Regions from separate parts of the Janthinobacterium sp. PSRC1-1 genome, predicted to be linked through region 3. Evidence: predicted binding sites of a transcription regulator. Region 3 holds the regulator's gene; each other region holds the start of a gene.

Region 1 (3,275 bases), on a different contig from region 3:
AGATGCGCATCTTGTTGTTGCCCTTGAACACGGTCGGACGCACGTAGTAGCCGCCCTCCAGGTCGCCTGCCTGCGTATGGCGTTCCCCGCCGGCCAGCACTTCGGCGCCTTCCTGGCGGCCGATGTCGAGGTAGGACAGGATTTTTTCCAGCTGCTCCTGCGACGCCTGGGCGCCGATCATGGTCGACGAGTCGAGCGGGTTGCCCTGCTTGATGGCGGCCACGCGCTTCAAGGCCCGTTCGATGAATTTCTCGTAGATCGATTCCTGGATCAGCACGCGCGATGGGCAGGTGCACACCTCGCCCTGATTCAGCGCAAACATGGTGAAGCCTTCCAGGCACTTGTCGAAATAATCATCATCGGCATCCATCACATCTTCAAAGAAGATGTTCGGCGACTTGCCGCCCAGCTCCAGGGTGACGGGAATCAGGTTTTGCGCCGCGTAACCCATGATCAGGCGGCCCGTGCCCGTTTCACCCGTAAAGGCGATCTTGGCGATGCGCTTGCTCGACGCCAGCGGCTTGCCCGCTTCCAGGCCGAAACCGTTGATGATGTTCAACACACCCGGTGGCAGCAAGTCGCCGATCAGTTCGATCAACACCATGATGGAGGCGGGGGTTTGCTCGGCAGGTTTGAGGACGACGCAATTGCCGGCGGCCAGGGCTGGCGCCAGTTTCCACACGGCCATCAGAATCGGGAAATTCCACGGGATGATCTGGCCCACGACGCCCAGCGGCTCATGGTAGTGATAGGCATAGGTTTCCGCATCGATTTGCGCGACGGAGCCTTCCTGCGCACGGATGCAGCCGGCGAAGTAACGGAAATGGTCGATGGCCAGCGGAATGTCGGCATTCATCGTTTCGCGGATCGGCTTGCCGTTGTCGATGGTTTCCGCCGTGGCGATCAGGCTCAGGTTTTGTTCGATGCGATCGGCGATGCGGTTCAGGATATTGGCGCGCTCGGCGGGTGACGTCTTGCCCCAGGCATCCTTGGCGGCATGCGCGGCGTCCAGCGCCAGCTCGACGTCTTCCGCCGTGGAGCGGGCGATTTCGCAAAACGGCAAGCCCGTGATGGGCGTGATGTTAGGAAAGTATTCACCTTTTACTGGTGCAACGAACTGACCACCGATGTAATTGTCATAGCGTTGTTTGAAGGGATTGGCTACGCCCAGTTTGCTGATGTCTGCGAGATTCATGTCGTCCTCTATCGGGTTAATTAGAATGGAATTACTTAATTAAAATCAAACGTCCTGGTACAGATGGGGTGAGTACACGGAGTCTTCCGCAAATGCCGTGCCAGCTCACCATCCCACTACAAACTTAGCCGCTTTTCCCCCTGTTACAAGGGCGTGGCGTCAAACCCGGCGCGCTTTTCGGCGCATGCCCGGGCTAGAGCTGCGGGGGCGGGCCTGTGTGCGTTTTGAACAAGGTGAAGGCATCCTGTTCCAATCCGGGCCAGCCCTGCGGCATCTCCCCTGCGCCGCTGCACAATGGAACAGGTGTACCAGACTGGAACACCTGTTCCTGTACCGCTAACGAATCACCACGCCCCACGGCAATTCACCGACGGCAATGTCGGCCACCTTGCGCGCGCTGGCCGTGTCGATCACGGAAACGCTGTTCGAGCGGCCATTGGCCACGTACAGCTTGTTGCCATCGGGCGTGATGGCCATGTTCCACGGGCGCTTGCCGACGGCAATGGTGGCCGTCACCTCGTTGCTGGCCGTGTCGATCACCATCACCGTGCCGTCCGTGCCGTTCGAGACATACACCTGCTTGCCGCCAGGATGGACGGCGATGCCATTCGCATTCTTGCCCGCTGGAATAGTGGCAATCGCCTTGCGCGCGGCCATGTCGATCACATACACGGCGTTGACCAGTTCGCACGCCACATAGGCGCGGCCCGAGTCCGGACTGAAACCGATGCCGCGCGGACGCAGGCCCACGGCGATGGACGCGACCTGGCGGCGTTGCGCCACATCAATGACATCGACTTGCTCGGCCTCTTCCGCACTGACCAGCAGCCAGCGTCCATCCGGGCTGAACACGGCATGCTCCGGATTGCGTCCCTGTACCTTGATGTCGGCGAGCAAGGTGCCCGACTGGCCATCGAGCAAGGCCACGCTATTGTTTTCCTCGACGGCCACGGCCACAAGGCTGCCGTCGCGGGAGGCGCTGACGCCTTCGGGCGACTTGCCCAGGGCCACAGCGCGCACGGGCGTGCCGGTCGCGTTATCGATCAGCAGCAAGGCGCTGCTGGCGGCATCGGTGACAAACAATTGCCGCCCTGTCGGGTCGGCGGCGATGCCGCGCGGACGCTTGCCTGCCGCGATCTGGCGCACCACCTGGTCGGTCGCCGTGTCGATCACGCTCAAGGTGCCCGATTTTTCATTGGGGACATAGGCAAAAGGAGCGGCCTGGAGGGCGCTGCTGGCGAGCGCAGGCAGCAGCCAGCACACCTGGCGCAAGCGCGAGAAGAAGTTGGGCATAATCACCTTTTCAATGGAAAAATACGGGAAAAGCGCGCGGCATCGGCGCCTCTGAACATTGCTGCATGCAAACGCCGTGCCACGGACACGCGTATAATTTCAGCCCACCAATGGAGACATGGCAGGCATATTGCTTGATACACCTACGCAGACCTGCGCCGCTCACGCGCTCAAGCAGGCTTTTATTCACATTGGAGAACCCGCATGCAGCATCGTTTCCGCTTGAACACCATTGCCAGCCTGTTTGTCGCTGGCAGCGCCACCCTCGCCCCTCACGTTTTCGCCGCCGAGGCAGCTGACCCGGCCAACGGGCAACTCATGGATACGGTGGTCGTCAGCGGCAGCCGCATCGCCCACCCCAGCCAGGAAGTGCCGGCCTCGATCGACGTGGTCGACAGCGCCCGCATCCAGGACGGCCAAATCCGCGTCAATGCGTCGGAAGCGCTGGCCGCCGTGCCGGGCCTGGTTGTGCAGAACCGCCAGAACTACGCGCAAGACTTGCAGATCTCGTCGCGCGGCTTCGGCGCCCGCTCGGCCTTCGGCGTGCGCGGCGTCAAACTGATCAGCGATGGCATTCCCGCCAGCATGCCCGATGGCCAAGGCCAGGCGGCCACCTTCAACCTCGATACGGCCGAGCGCATCGAAGTGTTGCGCGGACCGTTTTCTGCCATCTACGGCAACCACTCGGGCGGCGTGATCCAGCTGTTTTCCAGGGATGGACAGAATCCCCCGTCCGTCGAACTGAACGTGACGGGCGGCAGCTACGGCACCAGCAAGATAGACCTGA
Region 2 (3,275 bases), on a different contig from region 3:
CCATGCCCGAAGCGCACAAGGTGCACCGCGACGTCATCGAATGGGGCGCGCGCTTCAGCGCCGACCGCATCCCTGAGCAGGCGCTCGGTGTCGACCCGATGACGGCGCGGCTGATGCGCTGGGTCATGCACAGCTGGCGTCGCGTGGATTTTTTCAATACCTGGCTGGGAGGCACCATTGCCCCGCGTCTGCAGATGGACTTGTTGCCAGGCCTGTATTGCGCCGCGCATTTCGTGCTGCTGGCCGAGGCGCCGCCGCGTCACATCGATGATTACGTGGCGGCCGGCAGGGCCATGCAGCGCTTCTGGCTGACGGCCACGCAGCTGGGCCTGCAGTTACAGCCGGAACTGACGCCGCTGATCTTCGCCCGTTATGTGCGCGAACGGCGGGCCTTTTCGCGCACCGACGGCATGCTGGAGCTGGCGCAGGAACTGGCGCTGCAATGCCAGGCCGTGCTGGGTGCGGTGGCGTTTGATCGGGCCGTATTCCTGGGCCGCATCGGCGCCGGCCCGGCGGCCCAGGCGCGCTCCTTGCGCCGGCCGCTGCACGACTTGCTGGTGGCGCCGCTCAACGGGAGGACGCCTGTGTGAACGGCATCGGTTTGCCGCTTGCCGCAAAAAAAGCCGCGGAGGATATCCGCGGCTTTTCAACAGGATGATGCGCATGTCAAGCCTGGCGCTGCCCGCCTTGCTGGCGGCGCGCAGTCATGCCCAGGCCAAACAGGCCGATGCCGAGCAGGGCGATGGTGCCTGGTTCAGGTACCTGGAATAATTCCAGGCCGCCACCGTCGGCCATCGCGATAAAACTGTCGGTCAGGCTGCCGCCGACGAAGCTGTTCGTATTCCCGCTGAGGGACTCCAGCGGGAAAAACGGGTCGGGGTTGACGAAAAACAACTGTCCTTGCGGCGTCAGTGTGGCGTTCAGCAAGGACTTGAAGTCGCCCTGCGCCAGGCCGGCGAAAATGTGTGCTTCGCCCACGTCGAGCGTGTAGGTCATGATCGCATAGTCATCCCCGGAGACGCCACCCACATTCACCGGCGAGCCGGCCACGTTACTGACCGACAGTGACGTGTCCTGATTGGGATCGATGTACAAGGTCATGGTCAGGGTTTGAAAGGTAGCGTGGATCCCGCCAGCCAGCGTATCGGACTGGCCGGTGATGGAAAACAGGCCATAAATGCCATAGCCGTTGAGGGCGTTCAGTTGCGATGGCACGCTGCCGCCAGTGGGACTGCCGAAAGCGGCCTTGCTCAGAAAGCCTGTTTGAGTGAAGGGATCGTTGCCCCCACCCAAACCGCCAACGATGGTTTGTTCGACGCGCGCGTGATATTCAAAGCTGATGCGGTCGGCCACAACCAGATTGGCTGCGGTGCCGGGGACGGAACCTTCATTGACGGTAAACAAAGGACCAGCGAGTGCGGGAGCGCTGATCAGCGCGGCGCCGATGGTGGCCGCGGAGAGAGCGAGACGCAGGAATGAGGACAGCGTTTTCATGGCATTTCCTTCAGCGTGAGGGTGGATCGGACCAGGTCACTGTGGCGGCTGCCTCAGATAACCTCATACGCCCTTGAAGCAGAATTCGTACCAAGTTATATTTATATTTGAATTCAACAGCTTATAAAAACAGGGAGGCCATTTTTCGTGCTTGTGTAAAAAAAATCGACGTTTTACCCGGCCGATGGCGCGGCTCGCGGGCGCCAGTCTTTCCTGGCATCGGCTAGAGTGGGGCAAAGGAGGTCACCATGCCACTACCATCCCGTCATGCCCCGCTGCGTGCGCACAGCACGCCCGAACCGGATATCCCGCCGCCGCCCGAAGGCGATCCGCTGACGCCGCCGCCGGAAAAGCCGCCGCACACGGACCCCGTGCCCGTCGAGGAACCGACGCCACCACCGCCGCCCGTCAGGATGGGCTGAGAGGGCTGAGAGCCAGTCGTCGCACGCCTGAGCGCACCCGAGCGGCGATGCCACTGCCGCGCGCTGTTTATTTCTGGTCAGAAATGGATTGCGCGGGCGGCGGGGTCGTCACGCCAATTAAACAACAAAAATGCCAATAAACATTGCTGAGTGGATACAAATCAAGCGCTAACTGCTGTGTGTCATGTGGCCGTCACGATTCTGTTCTTATAATGAGACATCATAAAAATTCTTGTACAGGAGACCATCATGGGCAATTCCTTGCATAACAAAATCTACCTGGGCCGGCGCCCTGTGATCACCGGCAAGAACCTCGCAGCGCTGGCGCTGGCGGGCGCCGTGGCTGGCTGCGGCCTGGCGTGGCTGCTGCTGCGCAGCTACAAATAAGCACGCTTCACGCGCATTTTCAGTACGCCATCCGTGGGGCGGGCGGCGACTGAATCACGTTGCCTGTTGCCGATGCGCAGCGGGGCGCGTACCATGGGGGCCGAACACCTGGCCTTTTATGGAAAAGTAATGAAGAACGAGAAATTAACAACCGATGAATATGACGCGCTGGAGCAAGTTGCACGCGGCATCAAGACCGAGCGCCCCAGTGCTTGCGTTGCCCGCAATGCCAAGCGCCTGTCCGGCCTGAAGCTGCTCAGCTATGCACGCGATGGCCGTTTGTCCATCACCGAGAAAGCACAGCAGCTGCTGTTCCTGCGCCGCTGCATCATGGGGCTGCGCGCCGTCGCCGCCGATCCGCTGACCAGGCTGGAATCGGACGTGGCCTATTTCCTGGGCAAGAAAGCCCACATCGTGGCGCGCGCGGAAGGCGAGGGCCACGACATTTCCGACAAGGGCCGCGACTCGCTGGCCGACATCGACACCCTGGGCCTGTAAGGTCTACACCGGCCCCTGGGGCCGGTTTTTACATCCCCACTCTTTTTCTTATTTCCCCCTTGGAGAACACTTTGGACAGCGCGATGAACTGGTCGGCCCACGAACTGACGATGACGGTCCTGATGACGCCCGATATGGCCAACTTTTCCGGCAATGTGCACGGCGGCACCATCCTGAAATACCTCGACAGCGTCGCCTACGCCTGCGCCAGCCGCTATTCGGGCAGCTATGTGGTGACCCTGTCGGTGGACCAGGTGATGTTCCTGCAGCCTATCCACGTCGGTGAGCTGGTGACGTTCCTCGCCTCGATCAATTACACGGGCACGACCTCGATGGAAGTGGGTATCCGCGTGGTGACGGAAAACATCCAGCAGCGCCTGGTGCGCCACGCCAACAGCTGCTATTTCACGATGGTGGCCGTGGACGCCAACCGCAAGCCCGTGGCCGTGCCGCCGCTGGTGCTGGAAACGCCGG
Region 3 (3,275 bases):
GCGGTAGCCAAAGGAGAAGCCCCCGCCTCGGCCTGGAACGGCGCGGCCAGCGCCTTGATGGCCACCGGCAAGGCCTCGCCCGGCGTCGAGTCGAACAGGGCCAGCAGCGCCCCCATCTGCGCCTCGGGCAGGTAGACATCGGCCAGCCCCGTGTACAGGGCATCGGCCGCGTTGATCGTCAAACCCGTCAAGCCCAGGTACAGGCCCAGCTGGCCGGCCAGGCGGGACAGGAAATAACTGCCGCCCACGTCCGGGAACAAGCCGATATTGACTTCCGGCATGGCCATGCGCGTGCGGCCCGTGACGATGCGCAGGCGGTTGCCAGGCCCGGCTTGCGCCACGCCCATGCCGCCGCCCATCACCACGCCATCCATCACGGCGATATACGGTTTCGGGTAGAAATGAATCACATGATTTAACGCGTATTCTTCCGTAAAGAAATCTTCCAGCAAGGCGCTGCCACCTTGCGGCGTGGCCCGGCCCGCATCGTAAAAGAAGCGGATGTCGCCGCCGGCGCACAGGGCTTTGTCGCTGCTGGAACGGATGACGACGGCGTCCACCTGCGGATCGTCGCGCCAGGCCAGCAGGGCAGCACTCAGGGCGCGCACCATCTCCAGCGACAGGGAATTGAAGGCTTTCGGACGGTCGAGCACGATATGCCCGGTGCGGTTGCGGATGGAGGTCTGGACGAAGTCGCTCATGGCAGGCAGGAAAAAAGTGAAAGTGCGAATATTCTAGCGCCTGCGCGGGGAACATTGCGTTCAACAGGTCCAGACGCAAAAAAGGGCGCAAGATGTGCGCCCTTAGTTGATCACAACTGCTGGAAGCGGGTGGCCTTAAACGGCGACGACGGCGTCTTCCTCGGAGTTGTCTGGCAGATGCTTGATCGCCTCTTTACCGTGCCCTTGCACTTTGGTTTTGTATTTCATCACTTGCCTGTCCAGCTTGTCGATCAGGATATCGATGGCGGCATACAGGTCATGCGCCAGGCTTTCCACATAGACAGTTTTGCCACTCAGACGCAGGTTGACTTCGGCCTTTTGACGTTTTTCTTTCTCTTTGAGGTTATCCACGGTCAGAATCACGGCGATATCGATAACTTGATCGAAATGACGTTTCACGCGCTCCAGCTTCGTTTGTACGTATTCACGGATGGCTGGTGTCACTTCGAGATGATGTCCGCTGATGGTGAGATTCATACACACTCCTAAAGATGATCGGGTTCGTGCGGTCCATCCTATCCGGCCCGCAGAGGAACCGAAAAAAACTTACAAACACTTACGCAGGCTCACTGGCGGAATTTTCAACGCTTCCCGGTATTTGGCAACAGTACGTCGCGCAATCACCATGCCTTGTTCCCCCAGCATGTCCGCAATCTTACTGTCGGATAAAGGATTTTTAGGGTCTTCTGCTCCTGTCAGTTGCACGATCAATGCCCGTATCGCCGTCGATGACGCTTCGCCCCCCGCTTCGGTGGCGACGTGGCTACCAAAGAAATATTTCAACTCGAACATGCCGTGCGGGGTCAGCATGTACTTTTGAGTTGTTACCCGCGAGATAGTACTCTCGTGTAAACCCAGTGTATCAGCTATTTCACGGAGCACAAGGGGGCGCATGGCAACGGCCCCATGCGAGAAAAAGTTCTTTTGTCTTTCTACTATCGCCTGCGCCACGCGCAGGATCGTGTCGAAGCGCTGGCGCATATTCTTGATCAGCCACTTGGCTTCCTGCAACTGTGCGCCCATGGCGCCCTCGCCCTTGCCCTGCTTGAGCAAGTTGGCGTACATGGCGTTGACGCGCAGGCGCGGCATGACGTCGTTGTTCAGGGTGACTTGCCAGCCATTGCGCGCGCGCTTGACGACGACGTCGGGCACCACGTAATCGGACACGTCCGAGGCGAACACGGCGCCCGGATGCGGATTGCACTGGCGAATCACCGTCTGCGCCTCGCGCAAGTCTTCCTCGTCGCAATCGAGGGCTTTTTTCAGCTTGTTGAAATCGCGCTGGGCAAACCAGGCCAGGTGCTTTTCCACGATGACGAGGGCCATGCGCCGCGTCACCATGGCGACCTGCGGCAAGCGCTTGATTTGCAGCGCCAGGCATTCGGACGCATTGCGCGCGCCCACGCCGGGCGGATCGAAACTTTGCAACAGGGACAAGGCCGTGCGCATCTCGTCGGCGTCGATTTCCAGCTCTTCCGGCAGGCGCGCCAGGATGTCGTCGAGCGACTCTTCCAGGTAGCCATTGTCGTCGAGCGCGTCGATGATCAGCTCGACCAGCGCGCGGTCGCGCAATTCGAGCACCGTCACGCGCATCTGCTCCATCAGGTGTTCGCGCAGGGTACAGTGATGGGCCTCCAATTGCGGACGCGAATCTTCGTCGTCGGGCGCCTTGCCCCGGCTCGCCTCGCTCCAGTCGCTGTCGCCGCCGTCCGCGGCGGCCGGGCCCTCGCCCGCCTCGCCGTCAAACGCCTCCGCTTCGGCCGGCGCCGCAGGCGCCTCCTGGCCGGGCGGCTGGGGCGGCGCTTCGGCCGGCGCGGCCGTGGAACTCAGGGCCCCGTCGGACAGCAGGCGCAGCGAATGATCGAGCGGATCGTCGAGGCGCTCGAGCAAGGGATTGTCCGTCAGCAGTTGCTCTAGTTCCTGGTGCAATTCCAGGGTAGACAATTGCAACAGGCGTATCGATTGCTGCAACTGCGGCGTCAGTGCCAGGTGCTGCGAAGTGCGCAGCTGCAATGATTGTTTCATTGGCTCACATGCGGAAGTGTTCGCCCAGGTAGACCCGGCGCACCGACTCGTTCGCGATGATGTCGTCGGGGCGTCCCGACGCCAGCACCGAGCCCTGGTTGATGATGTAGGCACGGTCGCAGATACCCAGCGTCTCGCGCACATTATGGTCGGTGATCAGCACGCCGATATTGCGCTCCTTCAAGAAGCGCACGATGCGCTGGATCTCGATCACGGCGATCGGGTCGACACCGGCGAACGGTTCGTCGAGCAGCACGAAACGCGGGTCGGTCGCCAGCGCGCGGGCGATTTCCACACGGCGGCGCTCGCCGCCCGACAGCGACAGCGCCTGGTTCTCGCGCAACTTTTCAATTTGCAAGTCGGCCAGCAATTTATCCAGGCGCTCCTCGATCTCGGCCTTCTTCAGGGGGCGGCCTTCGACGGTCTGGATTTCCAGCACGGCGCGGATATTGTCTTCCACCGTCAGCTTGCGGAAGACGGACGCTTCCTGCGGCAGATACGACAGGCCCATCTGCGCGCGGCGGTGGA

The links. The regulator sigma-54, encoded in region 3, starts transcription at its own class of promoters, with help from an activator protein. The targets are predictions, from matches to a motif close to TGGCANGNAANCTGCTTT.
Region 1: a site for sigma-54 is predicted at 1,281-1,298, ahead of adh (aldehyde dehydrogenase). Genes of this name have one in related genera too.
Region 2: a site for sigma-54 is predicted at 1,570-1,587, ahead of pepA (flocculation-associated PEP-CTERM protein PepA). Genes of this name have one in related genera too.

Annotation. Positions count from the first base shown of each region.
Region 1 is NZ_JAFCWK010000025.1:9,608-12,882, forward strand. It holds gene adh (aldehyde dehydrogenase) at 1-1,195, opposite strand, end outside; gene ACP7DW_RS28405 (beta-propeller fold lactonase family protein) at 1,532-2,488, opposite strand; gene ACP7DW_RS28410 (TonB-dependent receptor family protein) at 2,693-3,275, shown strand, end outside.
Region 2 is NZ_JAFCWK010000006.1:156,495-159,769, forward strand. It holds gene ACP7DW_RS15045 (nitroreductase family protein) at 1-590, shown strand, start outside; gene pepA (flocculation-associated PEP-CTERM protein PepA) at 667-1,494, opposite strand; gene ACP7DW_RS15055 (hypothetical protein) at 1,743-1,916, shown strand; gene ACP7DW_RS15060 (hypothetical protein) at 2,166-2,303, shown strand; gene ACP7DW_RS15065 (hypothetical protein) at 2,433-2,801, shown strand; gene ACP7DW_RS15070 (acyl-CoA thioesterase) at 2,885-3,275, shown strand, end outside.
Region 3 is NZ_JAFCWK010000004.1:445,932-449,206, reverse strand. It holds gene ACP7DW_RS11330 (enoyl-CoA hydratase/isomerase family protein) at 1-701, opposite strand, end outside; gene hpf (ribosome hibernation-promoting factor, HPF/YfiA family) at 837-1,199, opposite strand; gene ACP7DW_RS11320 (RNA polymerase factor sigma-54) at 1,269-2,747, opposite strand; gene lptB (LPS export ABC transporter ATP-binding protein) at 2,752-3,275, opposite strand, start outside.